3 regions of the Limosilactobacillus mucosae genome follow, and region 2 is predicted to be linked to each of the others. Evidence: a T-box and tRNA genes for the amino acid it is inferred to sense, from the RefSeq annotation. Region 2 holds a T-box; the other regions hold tRNA genes.
What was found. A T-box is a leader RNA that pairs with one kind of tRNA and senses whether it is charged. The one in region 2 lies ahead of H0G69_RS02330 (valine--tRNA ligase), so its partner is inferred to be a tRNA-Val.
Positions count from the first base shown of each region.

Region 1: it has a tRNA-Val gene. The T-box ahead of H0G69_RS02330 (valine--tRNA ligase) is inferred to sense a tRNA for this amino acid. The anticodon was not compared.
Region 3: it has a tRNA-Val gene. The T-box ahead of H0G69_RS02330 (valine--tRNA ligase) is inferred to sense a tRNA for this amino acid. The anticodon was not compared.

Region 1 covers NZ_CP058954.1:1,769,140-1,775,148, reverse strand. Annotated here, with positions in the region: gene H0G69_RS08850 (amino acid permease) at 1-1,286, shown strand, start outside; gene H0G69_RS08845 (deoxynucleoside kinase) at 1,542-2,183, shown strand; tRNA gene H0G69_RS08840 (tRNA-Val) at 2,248-2,320, shown strand; tRNA gene H0G69_RS08835 (tRNA-Leu) at 2,339-2,420, shown strand; gene H0G69_RS08830 (TrkH family potassium uptake protein) at 2,535-3,878, shown strand; gene H0G69_RS08825 (potassium channel family protein) at 3,871-4,539, shown strand; gene H0G69_RS08820 (heavy metal translocating P-type ATPase) at 4,607-6,009, opposite strand, start outside.
Region 2 covers NZ_CP058954.1:509,616-515,624, forward strand. Annotated here, with positions in the region: gene thiI (tRNA uracil 4-sulfurtransferase ThiI) at 1-174, shown strand, start outside; gene tpx (thiol peroxidase) at 317-823, shown strand; T-box leader at 881-1,100, shown strand; gene H0G69_RS02330 (valine--tRNA ligase) at 1,176-3,833, shown strand; gene H0G69_RS02335 (bifunctional folylpolyglutamate synthase/dihydrofolate synthase) at 3,952-5,271, shown strand; gene H0G69_RS02340 (JAB domain-containing protein) at 5,323-5,961, shown strand.
Region 3 covers NZ_CP058954.1:1,288,356-1,294,364, reverse strand. Annotated here, with positions in the region: rRNA gene H0G69_RS06265 (23S ribosomal RNA) at 1-2,153, shown strand, start outside; rRNA gene rrf (5S ribosomal RNA) at 2,238-2,354, shown strand; tRNA gene H0G69_RS06255 (tRNA-Val) at 2,360-2,432, shown strand; tRNA gene H0G69_RS06250 (tRNA-Gln) at 2,444-2,515, shown strand; partial or broken gene H0G69_RS06245 (oxidoreductase) at 3,240-4,062, shown strand; gene H0G69_RS06240 (5-methyltetrahydropteroyltriglutamate--homocysteine S-methyltransferase) at 4,530-5,684, shown strand; gene ribB (3,4-dihydroxy-2-butanone-4-phosphate synthase) at 5,885-6,009, opposite strand, start outside.

The DNA of each region.
Region 1 (6,009 bases), 790 kb from region 2:
AGATGGCCACCTATATTCCAGTCTCGGGTTCTTTTGCCACCTATTCAACAAAGTTTGTTGATCCGGCATTAGGTTTTGCCATGGGTTGGAATTATTGGTTTAACTGGGCCATTACGATTCCAGTTGACGTAACGACGGCGGGGCTGGTTTTCCAATATTGGCTGCCGCATTTTCCAAGCTGGCTGTTTAGTACGTTTGTCTTGCTTGCGATTTTTCTGATCAATTATCTTTCAGTTCGTTCATATGGTGAAACGGAATATTGGTTATCTTTGATCAAGGTCGTAACGGTCGTCATCTTTTTGGTCGTTGGGGTCTGCATCATCTTTGGAATCATGGGTGGTCAAGGACCGGTTGGCATGAAGAATTTCCACTACAAGGACGCACCGTTCGTTCATGGCTGGTCAGGGATTTTGAGTGTGTTCTTAGTTGCTGGGTTCTCATTCCAAGGTACTGAATTGATTGGAATTACGGCTGGTGAAGCTGCTACGCCGGAAGAATCGGTTTCCAAGGCTATTCATTCAACTTTTTGGCGGATTTTGCTGTTCTACATTTTTGCAATCTTTGTCATTGCCTGCGTTCTGCCATATACCAACAAAAACTTGTTGAATTCAAACGTGCAGAACATTACGATGAGTCCATTTACGATTGTCTTTAAGCGGGCAGGGATGGCAGCAGCGGCCAGTGTCATGAACGCGGTTATCTTAACGGCCGTGATTTCGGCAGCCAACTCTGGCCTGTACGCCTCGACGCGGATGCTGTTCTCACAGGCGCGGGAAGGCTATGCCTGGAAGATCTTTGGCTATGTCAACAAACGTGGGATTCCAATCTATGCATTGTTGGGCACCATGGTTGTCTCGTGTCTGGCTTATTTGACACAGTTTATCGGTCCCGAAGCATATAATTACCTGATTGGGGCATCTGGTCTGTGCGGTTTTATTGCTTGGCTGGGAATTGCCGTTTCGCATCTGCGCTTCCGGCGAGCCTTTATTGCGCAGGGACATCAGGTTGGCGAATTAAAGTATCATGCTACGCTGTTTCCGTTTGGCCCAATCTTTGCCTTGATCTTGTGTGTCGTCGTAATGTGTGGTCAAAACATTGATGCCTTTATCAAGATGGATTGGTCAAATATCGCCATCACCTACATGGCCGTACCATTGTTCTTGATTTTATTCATCTACTATAAGGTTCGTTACAAGACGCACTTGATTCCTCTCAAGGACGTTGATCTGTCACGGAGCAACAATAGTGAGTCATTCGTTTCTGAATCGGAAAAAGAAGCTGAATAATTATCGAATCCTCGCCGGTTTTGGCGGGGATTTTATTGTGGGGGCTGTTGATGATGATGCAGACTGTAAAAATGCGATCAGCCAAAAGCCATTTAGTGCTAAGCAGTAAAATATTAAAAAAAAGGACGGCTCGTTGATTAGTTGAGACTTTATGATGTTGACTGATAAATGAAAAACATTTTACTCACGGTGGCGGATCAAAGATGATACAATATAGCTCGTGTCTTTTTAGAAAATGGAAAAAGGGGAAAAGCAATGATTGTACTAGCAGGAACTATTGGTGCGGGAAAAACCAGTTTAACGCGGATGCTGGCTGATCATTTGGACAGTCAGGCTTTCTATGAATCGGTTGATGACAATGAAATCCTGCCGCTGTTTTATCAAGATCCTAAGAAATACGGCTTTTTGCTGCAGATCTACTTTTTAAACAAACGCTTGGCCGAGATCAAGAATTCATTTGATAATGATCTGAACGTTTTAGACCGCTCAATTTTTGAAGATGCCCTGCTTTTTCGGCTGAATGCCGATTTGGGGCGAGCTACACAGACTGAAGCTGACATCTATTCCTCGCTTTTGGGCAATATGATGGAAGAATTGCCTCAGCAGGCACATACTAAAGCACCAAGTCTTTTGATCAGTATTCAGGTCTCATTTGAAACGATGCTGAAGCGAATCAAGAAACGCGGCCGTTCGTTTGAACAGATTGAAAATGACCCAAGTCTTTATGAATACTATCGCGAGTTGAATCAGCGCTATGTTGACTGGTATGCCAGCTATGATGAAAGTCCTAAAATGCTGATTGATGGAGACAAATATGATTTTGTCGAAGATCCCTATGCAGCTGATCAGGTTTTGCAATTGGTTGATGATAAGCTGACGGAACTGAACCTAAAGTAGTTGAGTTCTTGACAGAGTTTATTCAGATATGTATAATTAAACTGTTGATTTTCATATCTGATACGGAGGATTAGCTCAGTTGGGAGAGCATCTGCCTTACAAGCAGAGGGTCACAGGTTCGAGCCCTGTATCCTCCATTTTTTAATGCTTTACTTGCGGATGTGGCGGAATTGGCAGACGCGCAAGATTTAGGTTCTTGTATCTTATGATGTAAGGGTTCGAGTCCCTTCATCCGCATTATTATTAAACGGCTGTCCTGAAGTAAGGTACAGTCGTTTTTTGATTTATTTTGCGTTTGATCGCTGATATAGTTGTTCTTAGAAGTTTTAATCGGGAAAGGAAGCCATAAAAATGATCACGTTTGGTCGTTATCGCCTTTCATTCTCAAAAGCCTTGACGTTTGGGTTCTTGATCGTGATTGCAATCGGTACGCTGCTTTTAATGCTGCCGATTGCAATCAAGCCTGGCGAGGACCCATCATTTATGACGGCATTTTTTACCGCGACCAGTGCAACCTGCGTGACTGGACTGACGCTGGTTGATACGGCGACTCACTGGTCTTTGTTTGGTCAGCTGGTAATTACGGCTTTGATTGAGATTGGCGGACTGGGTTTTATGACGTTTGCAATCATGATGTTTTTGTTTGCGCGTCAAAAGATCAGGCTTTCAGCACGTCTGTTAGCCCAAGAATCATTGAACCTGCAGTCGCCAGCACAGATTACTATTGTCAATCTAATCGTTGGTCTGTCACTGATCATTCAAGCTTTAGGCGCCTTGCTGCTGTGGCCTGATTTTGGCCACCGGTTTGGTTTGATCAAGGGGCTATGGTACAGTATCTTTCACTCGATCTCAGCTTTTTGTAATGCCGGTTTTGATCTGTTTGGCAACAGTCTGGCGTCATTTGCCGATGATACATATGTCTTGTTTATCATGGCGGTTTTGATTATTGCTGGTTCATTTGGTTTTTTGGTTTGGCGTGATCTATTGCTTTATCGAAAAAAGCATCGGTTGTCGCTGCATACCTCACTGGCGCTGTCGACTGGCGCCATTATCCTGCTGTTATCACTGATGAGCTATTTTTTGACTGAAAATAATCTAGCTGCTCAGTTTCCACATATGTCAGTCGAGCATCGTTTCATCAATACTGTTTTTATGGCTATTACGCCACGGACAGCCGGTCTGACGACTTTTTCCTATCAAAATCTTTCACCGGCTGGCATCGCGGTAACGGTAATCTTGATGTTTATTGGTGGGACGCCAGGATCAACGGCTGGTGGGATCAAAACGACTACGGTTGGGCTGTTGACGCTGCAGAGTATTGCCACTTTAAAAGGTCAGCGCGATACGGTTTTTGGCAGACGCCGCTTTAAAGAAGAAAATATTTTTCGGGCGCTGACGCTGGTTTTTGTTGCCTTTGCAATTCTTGCCGCGGCAATCCTGCTGTTGTGTCTGACACAGCATTTGCCAGCCAATTTTACTTTGGAAGATATTATTTTTGAAGTTATGGCTGCTTTTGGGACGACGGGTATCAGCATGGGGGTTACGTCGCATTTGAATCTGTTTGGCAAACTGATCATTATGGCATTGATGTTTATCGGTCGGGTTGGCATCTACACCGTAATGTTTACGGTTTTAAATGCTCATCCAAAGCAAAAGAACTATCGCTATCCGGAAGAAGGGGTTTTGATTGGCTAATAAAAACAACTATGCAGTAATTGGTATCGGTCAGTTTGGCAGCTCGGTCTGTGAAACTTTGGCCGAGGCGCATCAAGATATTTTGGCCATTGATAAGAATGAAGATGTCGTCAATGAATATGCCAATATGGTAACGCGAGCAGTCATTGCCGATGCTCAAGATGAAGAAGCGATGCGCGAGCTGGATCTAGGGAGCTTTGACAATGTCTATATTTCGGTGGGCAATATTCAGGCCAGTATCATGGCAACCCTGATCGTTAAAGAGTTGGGCGCTAAAAACATTATCTGTAAGGCAGAAAACGAAAATCATGCCCGGGTGCTGGAAAAAATTGGGGCTGACTATGTCGTGCGTCCGGAACGTGACATGGCCAGACGAATGGTATTTCATCAGCTGCATTTAAATATTGCCAACTATTTGATCTTGAATCATGAACTGACGCTGGCCGAAATCGAGGTTAAGAGTCCAGATTTCTGTGAGCATACGCTAAAAGAGCTTAATCTGCGCGATACTTATCAAGTCAATGTGATTGCCATTGTCAGCGGAGAGCAGGTTAACAAGCTGCCACAAGCCGACGACATGCTTCATTATGGCGATCATATCTCAGTTGTTGGGGATGTCGGATCGATTCAAAAGCTCAGTTCGGTAATCGCTAATGAATAAATGATCTAATCATAAAAACAGCGCTGTGCAGACTTTAGTGTCCAACACAACGCTGTTTTAAGTTGGGTCAGTCATCAATATCAGACGTCCCGTGACGAGCTCTTAATGCCCAAAGAATCGAGACGGTATCAATTACTTCCTGCAGCATTGCCCCGATAAATGCAGGGATGATGCCAAATGCGGCAATCAGCATTAAAACCGTACAGATACCGATACCGATCAAGACGGCCTGTTGAGCAATGCGCATGGTTTCTTGTGAGATCGTAACGGCAATGGCAACCCGGTGCAGGTCATCTTTAACGATTACCAGATCGGCAGACTCACTGGCTGCCGTTGATCCATGAGCACCCATGGCGATTCCGACATCGGCAGTTGCCAATGCGGGTGCATCATTGACGCCATCACCAACCATTACGACAGGACGGCGATTTTCCGGAACGTTTTTTAAGGCCGCAATCTTTTGTTCGGGCAATAGGTCAGCTTTTACCTCATGGATGCCGACCAGTTTAGCAACGTGCTGCGCAATGGCTTTTTGATCGCCAGTCAGCATAACCAGGTGCTCGACGCCCAGCTGACGCAGCTGCTCCATAGTACGTGGCGCTTCAGGACGAATCTGATCTTGAAAAATCACGCAGCCCCAATACTGATCATCCACGCTGACATAGATTGCAGTCTGAGACAGCGGCTTTTGGGTCGTATCTGGATCAGCAAAGATCAGCTTGCCGACCTTGACTTGTCGACCATCAACGATTGCTAAGATCCCGTTGCCGACAACCTCTTTTAATTCACTGGCAGAACTAAGCGGAATCTGGTGTGCTTGCGCATAGGCGACGGTTGAACGGGCAAGGATATGTGGCGACTGGTCCTCGGCACTGGCAGCAAAGTGCAGCAGTTCCTTAATGTCGATTCCCTTGGCCGGTTCAAGATGATCAACGGTCAACCGGCCGCTGGTAATCGTACCGGTTTTGTCAAAGGCCATGGTTTTCGGATGCGCCATTTTTTCCAGGACGCTGCCAGTCTTAACGATGATCCCGCTGCGTGAGGCCCGACTCATCCCCGAAACGATGGCAACTGGCGCCGCTAAAATCAGTGGACATGGTGAAGCGACAACCATTACTTGAGCGAAACGACTGGGATCTTTGCTGACGATCCAAGCGATGCCACCAATTACAAGGGCAGCCGCAGTAAAGGGAACGGCATAGCGGTCTGCCAAACGGACAAAGTGAGCCGGGGTGTTCTCCGCCTCTTTAACCAGGGCCACCAGTTTTTGATACTGACTGTCACGCGCTAATTTGACTGCTTTAATGACGATTGCCTGATCGCCGTTCAGCGAGCCTGACATTACCTGATCGCCAACCTGCTTATCGATTGGCTTTGATTCACCGGTCAGCGATGATTCGTTGACCTGCGTATTGCCTTTAATGATTTCGCCATCAATTGGTACCAGCTCGCCAGGCTTAACGACGATCG
Region 2 (6,009 bases):
ACGCCGCCATCGCCAAAAACCAAGCCAAACCTGAAACGGGCACGGGCCTATGAAGCACGGCTGGATGTTGAAGGATTGATGCAGCGGGCTTTGGAAAACATTAAGATTACTGAGATTCATGCTGGTGACGAATTCTTGAATCAGAATCAAGACGTATTCGCCGAATTGCTGTAAAATTTAAGCTGATGCAAGACTTTTTAATGCATCAGCTTTTTTATTTCAAACACCGGATTTGGCTATTCGAATGGTGCTAAATTTGGTATACTGTTCCCACACAAAATTAAAAAACGCTGTGAAACTGAAAGGAGCGTTCATCGTGGAAGTTACTGTCAATGGTGAGAAGATGCAGCTGGTCGGCAATCCGCCAGAAGTAGGTACGGAAATTCCTCACTTTAAGCTGTTTGATGCTCAGAATCAACGGGTTAAGACTCGTGAGCTGCTGGGCAAGCCAACTTTATTCTCAGTCGTACCAGACATCAATACGTCGGTCTGCTCGCTGCAGTCACGCAAATTCAACAAGGCAATGGCTGAATATCCTGACGTCCGCTTGATTACGGTCTCCACCAATCCAATTAACGAACAGAAGGGCTGGTGCGCGGCCAATGATATCCCAAATGCTGAGCTTTTATCTGATTATGAACAGTCATTTGGCTATGCAATGAAGCTTTTGATCCCTGATGAAGGCGTCTTGGCACGGTCAATCTTCCTCATTGATGCTGATGGCCAGATCGTCTATCGACAGATCGTTCCTGAAATGACGCATGAGCCTGACTATCTGGCTGCCTTGAATGCAGTAGAAAAGTTGGGCACGGCTGCTGAATAATTAAGAAATTATTTGAATCGACTTGACGTTGTCAAAAATTTCTTTTATTATTACGCTATTCAAGCATTGAACGAGAGAGTAGATCTGGTAAAGCCGTTTAGAGAGACCTTGTTGCTGAAAAAAGGTTCGGTTTGCCAGATTGAAGGTAGCTCGCGAGCAGAATTGCTGAAAGCAAGTAGGCAGTTCCGGTTCATGGCCGATATCCCATGTTTGAGTGGAAGCCTGTCTTTGGATGGGTTTCAATTTAGGTGGTACCGCGAGCAGACTCGTCCTAATTTATTAGGGCGAGTCTTTTTTTGTTTGATGCCAATTAAATTAACCAATAACTGTAAATCTGAAAGGGGAACTTGCCATGTCAGAAAAGAACATGTCCACCAAGTTCAACCCGGCTTCGATTGAAGAAGGGCGCTACCAGTGGTGGATCGATGAAGGGTTCTTTAAGCCAAGTGGTGATAAGAAAGCCAAGCCATATTCAATCGTTATTCCACCTCCTAACGTTACTGGCAAGCTGCACTTGGGTCATGCCTGGGATACCACGCTGCAGGATATGATTATTCGGCAAAAGCGGATGCAGGGCTATGACGTTTTGTGGCTGCCAGGGATGGACCACGCCGGCATTGCAACGCAGGCTAAGGTTGAAGCACGGCTGCGCGAACAAGGCATTTCACGCTATGACCTGGGTCGCGAAAAGTTTATTCAACAAGTATGGGACTGGAAAGACGAATATGCCGACATCATCCACAAACAGTGGGCTAAGATGGGAATCTCAGTTGACTACGATCGTGAACGCTTTACCCTTGACGAGGGCCTAAACAAAGCGGTTCGCAAGGTTTTCGTTGATTTGTACAATAAGGGACTGATCTACCGGGCAACCTACATTATCAACTGGGACCCACAGGCACGGACGGCGCTTTCCGACATGGAGGTTATCCACAAAGATGACAAGGGTGCCTTCTACCACGTTAAATATCCATTTACCGACGGCACGACGTTTAATGGCAAAGACTACATTGAAGTTGCTACGACGCGTCCTGAAACCATGTTTGGCGATGAGGCCGTTGCCGTAAACCCAAATGATGAACGCTACAAGGAACTGGTCGGCAAGCATGTTATGGTGCCGCTGGTCAACCGTGAGATCGAAATCATTGCTGATGACTACGTAACGCCTGAATTTGGTACTGGGATGGTTAAGATTACGCCGGCTCATGATCCAAACGACTTCTTGGTTGGCAAGCGTCACAACCTGCCTGAACTCAACACGATGAACGAGGACGCCTCGCTGAATGAAAATGCCGGCAAGTACTGCGGGATGGATCGTTTCGAGGCGCGCAAGGCAATCGTCAAGGATCTGGAAGATGGCGGCTATATGCTGAAGATTGATCCAATCGTACACTCTGTTGGTCACTCTGAACGGACCGGCGTACAGGTTGAATCTCGGCTTTCAACGCAGTGGTTCGTTAAGATGAAGCCATTGGCAGAAAAAGCATTGGCCAACCAAAAGACAGCTGATCGGGTCAACTTTGTCCCAGAACGTTTTGAGCACACCTTTAATCAGTGGATGGAAAACGTGCATGACTGGGTTATCTCACGTCAATTATGGTGGGGTCACCGAATTCCGGCTTGGTACAACAAACAAACCGGTGAAATGTACGTTGGCATGGAGGCACCAAAAGACGCCGAAAACTGGGAGCAGGACAAAGATGTGCTTGATACCTGGTTTAGCTCGGCATTGTGGCCATTTTCAACGATGGGCTGGCCAGACACTGATTCTGCTGACTTTAAGCGTTATTTCCCAACCAACACGCTGGTCAGCGGTTACGACATCATCTTCTTCTGGGTTGCCCGGATGATCTTCCAATCACTGGAATTTACCGGCAAGGCACCATTCCGCAATGTCTTGCTGCACGGCTTGATTCGTGATGAGCAGGGCCGTAAGATGAGTAAGTCTTTGGGTAACGGGATTGATCCAATGGACGTCATCGAAAAGTATGGTACGGATGCTTTGCGCTGGTTCCTGGTTACGGGTTCTACGCCAGGTCAAGACATTCGTTTCTCCTACAAGAAGATGGATGCAGCCTGGAACTTTATCAACAAGATCTGGAATGCCAGCCGTTATGTAATCATGAATCTTGGTGACATGCAGAATGCACCAAAACTGCCGGCTAAAGACAAGTGGGATCTGGCAGACCGTTGGATTTTGAGTCGTTTGAACGCAACGATCAAGCAGGTTACCGATCAATTTGAGTCATTTGACTTTGGTGAAGCTTGTCGCTGTCTGTACAACTTTATCTGGAACGATTTCTGTGACTGGTACATTGAAATGACCAAAGAAAAGCTCAACAATGGTACAGAAGCAGAAAAAGCCGACACCAAGAACATTTTAGGCTACGTGCTCGACCAAACGCTTAAACTGATGCATCCGATCATGCCATTCGTTACTGAGGCGCTGTGGCAAGATATGCCGCATGAAGGCAAGTCAATCATGATTGCTGACTATCCAGTGGTTCATGATGAATTTGCAGATGAAAAATCAGAAGAACAGATGAAGCGTCTGATCGAACTGATTACGGCCGTGCGCAACATTCGCAATGAAGCCAATGCGCCAATGTCCAAGCCAGTCGATCTGCTGATCAAGACAGATGATCAGGCTGCTGCTGACATGCTTTTGGCCAATGCAGACTACATCAAGCGATTCTGCCATCCTGCTGATTTGCAGATTGCTACCGATACGCAGGCGCCAAAATTGGCCATGAGCGGTATCGTTACCGGTGCTGAAGTCTACATTCCAATGGCTGAACTGGTTGACCTAAAAGAGGAACAGGCACGGATGGAAAAAGAGATTGCTAAGCTGGAAAAGGAAGTTCAACGTTCCGAAAAGAAGCTTGGCAACGAAAAATTTGTCAATAATGCTCCTGAAGCCGTCGTAGCCGAAGAACGCGCTAAGGCAGTCGAATGGAAGCAAAAGCTGGAAGCAGCCCAAGCACGTCTTGCTTCGCTGCAGAATGCTTAATTAGGTAAGCAGGACATCCCCAGAGTTCATCAGAGCTTTGGGGATGTTTTTTTGCAAATTAAGTCGATTTTTGCGAACAATCGTTCTATAATTAGGCGTAAAAATGAAAGGATTTATCATGACAAATATTCAGAACTATGATGATGCCCTGGCATTTATTCATGGCCGGACCAAGTTTAAAAAGATTCCAACTCTGAAACGGATGCGGCGATTTTTAAAAGAACTTGGCAATCCACAAGAAAAGCTCAGCTATCTGCACGTTACCGGCACCAATGGCAAGGGATCAACCGTAGCAATGCTGCGATCGCTCTTAATGGCAAGTGGCTTGACGGTAGGGACTTTTACCTCGCCGTTTATTGTCCGCTTTAATGAGCGAATCTCACTGAATGGCCAACCGATTTCGGATGGCGAGCTGGTAAAGGCTGCCCAAAAGGTGGCCCCCGTTGTTGATTATCTAGATCAAGTATTGCCTGAGGGTGGTCCCACTGAATTTGAGATTGATACAGCAATCATGTTTACCTGGTTTGCACAAAAAAAGCCAGATGTTGTAATTCTCGAGGTGGGAATTGGTGGCCTTTATGACTCAACTAATGTGATTGTGCCAGCTGTCAGTGGGATTGTTACGGTTGGCTACGATCATATGCATGTTTTGGGTGATACGCTGGCTGAGATTGCATGCCAAAAAGCGGGTATCATCAAACCAAATGTACCGGTAGTGATTGGCCGGTTGCCTCAGACTGCGCGGCAGACAATCATAGCAGATGCACAAGAAAAACAGGCACCATTATATGAAAACGGGCGACAGTTTACGGCTAAAAAACTGAACAATCATCAGTTAAGAAATGAAATCGAATATGATGGACTAATGCTTCATCGGCAAAAATTTCAGTTAAGCCTGCTTGGCGAGTATCAAGTTGATAATGCAGCCGTTGCACTCACCATGGCGCAGCTTTATTTGAAACGACTGGGCGTGCCGATTGACGTCCAGGCTTTTCAAAACGGCTTGGCCAATACACGCTGGCCGGGGCGGTTAGAAATCGTCAATGACTCGCCGTTGGTTGTTTTAGACGGTGCTCATAATCTGCCCGGAATGCAAGCTTTGACGACAACGCTGCAAAATGACTTTAAAGAAATGGAAATCTATGTTTTGGTAGCAATTTTGGCTGATAAACAATATCAGTTAATGTTGGGAGAGATTGCCAGTCTGCCCAATGTTCATTTGATGCTGACCAATTTTGCCGGTCCGGGTCCCAAGCGGCCGAGCGCTGATTTAGAAAAGGCAGCTAAAGACATCAAAACACATTGGCCAATTGAGACGGCACCCAGCTGGCAAGAGGGATTGCTGAGATTATCAAGGGAAGTTTCAGCCGATGATGCAATCTTGATTACCGGCTCGTTATACTTTATCTCAGAGGTTCGGCGTTTTTTTGCTGATTAAAAATAAAATCTGCTCTGTCTTGCATATAGTAATGGCAGAGGAGGTAATCAAATGACTGAAAAAACTTGCCAGCAGCGCTATGTGGCATTAGTTAACATGGTTTTTGATCAAGAAGGAGACCTTGCCAATCATTTTTTAGAACTTTTTCCCACGCCAGCTGTTTTTCGCAATATGACGATGGAAGAACAGGATGCTTTTTTGGGATATGATCGCAAACGTCTTAAACCGATTTTGGCAGCAATTGAGCTGGGAAATCTGATTTTAACCTGTCCGCATGATATCTTAGGTCACGCCTATTCCAGTAATGAGGTTGGCCAGTTTTTAATGGATGAGATGGCTGGACAGATGCAAGAGTCAGTCGAAGTGCTTTGTACGGATGTGCATAACGAGATCATAGCACGACGCTGTCTGTTTAAAGGCGGTCAAGCGGAATGTATGCTTTATCCGGATCAAATTTTTCGCTACGTGCTGCACTGGAATTCATTTGGCCTGATCATGGTTCACAATCATCCTTCAGGCGATCCCGAGCCATCCAGACAGGATCTGAGCTTTATGCGACGGCTGGAACGGGGCTGTCAGCTGCTGGGACTGCATCTGTTGGACTGTCTTGTGATTGGCAGCCAGGACTATTACAGCTGGCGTGAAAGTCAAGAGGCTCATGCGGCATTTAATGATCAAATTGCGAATTGAATTTTAAAATTCGGTTAAGGAAACCTGAATGCTGAATAGCAATGCTGT
Region 3 (6,009 bases), 780 kb from region 2:
CTGGAGGACCGAACCCGTATCAGTTGAAAATGGTTGGGATGAGGTGTGGGTAGCGGTGAAATTCCAAACGAACTTGGAGATAGCTGGTTCTCTCCGAAATCTCTTTAGGGGGAGCCTCGAGGTTTAGAATCATGGAGGTAGAGCACTGTTTGGACTAGGGGCCCGTCATGGGTTACTGACTTCAGATAAACTCCGAATGCCATTGATTTTTACTCGGGAGTCACACGGTGAGTGATAAGATCCATCGTGGAAAGGGGAACAGCCCAGATCATCAGCTAAGGTCCCTAAATATATGCTAAGTGGAAAAGGATGTGGAATTGCACAGACAACTAGGATGTTGGCTCAGAAGCAGCCATCATTTAAAGAGTGCGTAATAGCTCACTAGTCGAGTGACTCTGCGCCGAAAATGTACCGGGGCTAAGCATATTACCGAAGCTATGGATGCATCCATTAGGATGCGTGGTAGGAGAGCGTTCCAAGGGCGATGAAGTCAGACCGTAAGGACTGGTGGAGCGCTTGGAAGTGAGAATGCCGGTATGAGTAGCGAAAGACAGGTGAGAATCCTGTCCACCGAATGACTAAGGTTTCCTGGGGAAGGCTCGTCCTCCCAGGGTTAGTCGGGACCTAAGTCGAGGCCGAGAGGCGTAGACGATGGACAACAGGTTGATATTCCTGTACCAGTTGATTGTGCTTGAGTGATGGAGTGACGCAGAAGGCTAAGCGATCCGGACGATTGGAAGTGTCCGGCCAAGCAGCAAGTCAGTTGATGAGTCAAATGCTTATCAGCGGGTTGACAAGCTGTGACGGGGAGCGAAATTATAGTAGCGAAGTCGTTGATGTCACGCTGCCGAGAAAAGCTTCTAGCGAATAATCAACTGCCCGTACCGCAAACCGACACAGGTAGTCGAGGAGAGTATCCTAAGGTGAGCGAGCGAACTCTCGTTAAGGAACTCGGCAAAATGACCCCGTAACTTAGGGAGAAGGGGTGCTGATCGCAAGATCAGCCGCAGTGAAAAGGCCCAGGCGACTGTTTATCAAAAACACAGGTTTCTGCAAAATCGTAAGATGAAGTATAGGGGCTGACGCCTGCCCGGTGCTGGAAGGTTAAAAGGAAGAGTTAGCTTCGGCGAAGCCCTGAATTGAAGCCCCAGTAAACGGCGGCCGTAACTATAACGGTCCTAAGGTAGCGAAATTCCTTGTCGGGTAAGTTCCGACCCGCACGAAAGGCGTAACGATCTGGGCACTGTCTCAACGAGAGACTCGGTGAAATTGAATTGCCTGTGAAGATGCAGGCTACCCGCGACAGGACGGAAAGACCCCATGGAGCTTTACTGTAGCTTGATATTGAGTGCTTGTACTGCTTGTACAGGATAGGTAGGAGCCATAGAAGCCAGGACGCTAGTTTTGGCAGAGGCGTTGGTGGGATACTACCCTTGCATTATGATCACTCTAACCCGCACCACTGATCGTGGTGGGAGACAGTGTCAGGTGGGCAGTTTGACTGGGGCGGTCGCCTCCCAAAAGATAACGGAGGCGCCCAAAGGTTCGCTCAGAATGGTTGGAAATCATTCGCAGAGTGTAAAGGCACAAGCGAGCTTGACTGCGAGACAGACAGGTCGAGCAGGGACGAAAGTCGGGCTTAGTGATCCGGTGGTTCCGCATGGAAGGGCCATCGCTCAACGGATAAAAGCTACCCTGGGGATAACAGGCTTATCTCCCCCAAGAGTCCACATCGACGGGGAGGTTTGGCACCTCGATGTCGGCTCATCGCATCCTGGGGCTGTAGTCGGTCCCAAGGGTTGGGCTGTTCGCCCATTAAAGCGGTACGCGAGCTGGGTTCAGAACGTCGTGAGACAGTTCGGTCCCTATCCGTCGCGGGCGTAGGAAATTTGAGAGGACCTGTCCTTAGTACGAGAGGACCGGGATGGACATACCGCTGGTGTACCAGTTGTTCCGCCAGGAGCATCGCTGGGTAGCTATGTATGGATGAGATAAACGCTGAAAGCATCTAAGCGTGAAACTCGCCTCAAGATGAGATTTCCCATTCCTTATGGAAGTAAGACCCCTCAGAGATGATGAGGTAGATAGGATGGAAGTGGAAGTGCCGCGAGGCATGGAGCGGACCATTACTAATCGGTCGAGGACTTAACCAAGTTTAGGGTGTTTCGATTGAACGTGAGAAGAATAGATATTGTTTAGTTTTGAGAGTGCAAGCTCTCAATCCTGAAAAGGATTAGTGTGGTGATGATGGCTTGAAGGATACACCTGTTCCCATACCGAACACAGAAGTTAAGCTTCAACGCGCCGAAAGTAGTTGGGGGATCGCTCCCTGCGAGGATAGGGCATTGCCATGCATTATGGAGGATTAGCTCAGTTGGGAGAGCATCTGCCTTACAAGCAGAGGGTCACAGGTTCGAGCCCTGTATCCTCCATTTTTATTTATTGGGCTATAGCCAAGTGGTAAGGCAACGGTTTTTGGTACCGTCATGCGCTGGTTCGAACCCAGCTAGCCCAACTGATTAACCGTCAGATGACATTACGTCGTCTGGCGGTTTTTTGTATTATTCACGATAATTGGGTGTGCTTGGCGTGATCTTAATAGAATAGAAAAAATCCTATTTAGTAAAAATACATTCTAAAATAAAAAATTTAAATTATTTTTCTCCAGACGGACTATAGACGGACTATAAAGACGGTAGCGTTTCCTATAATTAAAATAGGCATTCAGAAATGGGAAATAAAGACAATCAAAGAGAATTAAAATCAGATAGTCTTTATTAGGTATGGACCAGAAGTAAATATGTTATTCCTAAAGATTTGTACTACTTTTTTAGTTGATTAATTTAAATTTGTTTTATTATGAGAGATATATTTTATTCTTCATTAAAATTTTTAGCCCAACACATAGAAGAAAATCATTTTTCTATATATTGCGGTCGCACTTTCTCGTAGGGTGCGTGGATTGAAATATTATTGGCTGTCACAATCGTATTTTCATCTGATGTCGCACTCTTTTGCAGGGTGCGTGGATAAAAATTGCTCCCAAGCATTCTGACCCATTAAACAATGTCGATGGCGACTTCAAAATGTACAAAAACGGCAATCTCAAATTGTACAATTATGGCAAAATGAATTGGCACATATTGATAAACTAATGGCGTCTTATGATGTTCATCAATCTAGCCATTTTGGATATACTAAGATCATCAAATACGAGTTAAACAAATGGAGGTTTAATTATGAGCAATAAAGTGATCTTGGTAACGGGTGCTAGCAGCGGAATGGGTTTTGAGACGGCAAAGACTTTAGCACAGCAAGGCAATAAAGTTTATGGTGCCGCGCGTCGGGTTGAAAAAATGGCCGCTTTAAAAGAATATGGGGTAACGCCACTGAAGCTGGATATTACTGATGAGGCATCGAATAAGGCTGCCATTGCAGAAATTAATTATTGCCAAGGAAGGCCGAATTGATGTCTTGATTAACAATGCAGGTTATGGCAGTTACGGCGCGATTGAGGACGTTGATCTGGCAGAGGCCAAGCGCCAATTTGACGTCAACTTGTTTGGCTTGGCAGCTCTGACAAAAAACGTTTTGCCTTACATGCGCGCGCAACACTCAGGTAAAATCATCAATGTATCATCGATGGGTGGCCGCTTGGTATCGTTTATGGGTGGCTGGTATCACGCGACTAAATATGCCGTTGAAGCTTTTAGCGATGCCCTGCGAATGGAAGTAAAGCAGTTTGGCATCGATGTAATTTTGATCGAACCAGGCGGCATCAAGACTGACTGGGGACACATTGCGGCTGATCATCTCGCTGACTCGGCTAAGGGCGGTGCTTATGAAAAGACTGCGCTAAAGGTCGCTGAAGGGATGCACAAGCAATACAATGGCAACATGATGAGCAAGCCTCAGGTAGTCGTTAAGGCAACCGTTAAGGCAGTTAATGCGCGACGCCCTAAGCCACGCTATCTGATTGGGTTCGGGGCTAAGCCATTGGTATTTGCCCACGCCATTTTGCCAACGCGAGTGTTCGAATTTATCATGATGCACGCTTCTTAAATCAAGAAACGTCGCTTCTAAATTAAAGCTTCTTAATCTTGTCTTGATGGAATCTAATAATTTTTAGAATAATGGTTGACATTTATCGTTATGACAAGTATGATGATTACATCAAAATTAGAAATTGCTTAGAAGAGATGAGTAGTCGCGGGCAGCCTTTAAAGAGAACCGGGGTAGGTGAGAGCCGGGATCGTGAAACGCGATGAAGATGGTCTTGGAGCAAGTCGGCGGGCGAGCCGTTTGGTAAGCCGGCCGCGGGGTGACGTCCGATATCACGGTCCGGGTCTTCTAATTTTTAGAGTACTCAGTAAGGGCTAGATTGTGAGGTCTAGCTGAATCAGGGTGGTAACACGTTGAATAAGCAGTCAACGTCCCTGGGAGAAAGTGCAGGATGTGCTTTTCCCAGGGATTTTTAATTTCCTGAGAAGTCCTGCCAAACAAGCATTTTCGAAAGGAAGTTATCACATATGACGCAAGCACAAACTTTAACTTTTACCAACCGCACGACTTCACCATTCCGTTATGATATTGTGGGCAGTTTCCTGCGTCCAGCCGAACTGAAAGCGGCTCGGGAAAAATTTGCCAACCATGAAATTGACCATGACGAACTGAAAAACGTTGAAGACAAGTGTATCAAGGAACTGGTCGAAAAAGAGGCGCAAGCAGGCCTGCACGCGGTTACTGATGGCGAGTTTCGGCGTTCTTGGTGGCATCTGGACACGTTCTGGGGCTTTGAAGGGATCGCACACACGAATCCAGAGCATGGCTACTTTTTCCATGGTGAAGAAACCCGTGCAGATTCAGCAGCTGTGACAGGCAAGGTTCGCTTTAACGGTACGCACCCCGACCTGGAAGCCTTCAAGTACCTTAAGCGCTTAACGGATGGCACGGACCTGATCCCACGCCAAAGCATTCCGGCACCGGCACAATGTTATGAAGAATTAGTACTGGGTGAGGGGAAGAACGAGGCCATCGCTGAATTTTACTCATCCAAGGCAGAATTGGCCAAAGACGTTTCGCAAGCTTACCATGATCTGATTTTGGCTTTATATGATGCCGGCTGTCGTGACTTGAAACTGGATGACTGTACCTGGGGATCAATTGCTGATGACGAATTCTGGCATGTGTTTGCAGAAGATGGTCAAAGCCGTGAACTGTTGCAAGAACAACTCTTAAAGATCAACAATGATGCCTTGGTAAACCTGCCAGCTGATTTGGTCGTGACTACGCATGTCTGCCGTGGCAACTACCACTCCACTTGGGCAACCAAAGGCGGTTATGGTCCCGTTGCTGACTATGTACTGGCGAAAGAAAACGTGGCAGCCTTTTATCTGGAATACGATTCAGAGCGGGCAGGCGGTTTTGAACCCTTGGCGAAGGTCCCAGCCGACAAATACGTGGTGCTGGGTCTGCTAACCTCTAAATCTGGTGAATTGGAAGATCGGCAGGTTATCTTGGACCGGATTCAAGAAGCGGCACAGTATCATGATCTGGACAAACTATGCCTGAGTACGCAATGTGGCTTCTCTTCAACTGAAGAAGGCAATATCCTGACTGAAGAACAACAGTGGGCTAAGATTGCCTTGGTCAAAAGCATTGCCGAAGAAGTCTGGGGCGCTTAAAACATTCTTTATTAATCTCCTTAAATGACATTTTTCCTAAAAAAAGCAGCACATGCCAAAGGATCAACAATCGTGGGCTGAGATCATTTAGCTCAAATATGCTGAAATACTATAAATATCTCCTCAAATAAAATAAAACTCCTCGCAGCCAAGCGGGGAGTTTTATTTTAATAACGAGACCTAGTCAGTAGCGAGTCAGATTAGCCTTGGACCGTGGCAGCTTGCAGGTCGCTGGCTTCCTTGATGTTGTGAGCGTCCATGTATTCGATGATTTGATTGATGGTAATGTAAGGAACGTTGACGCGCTTGGCCATTTCTGCCAGAT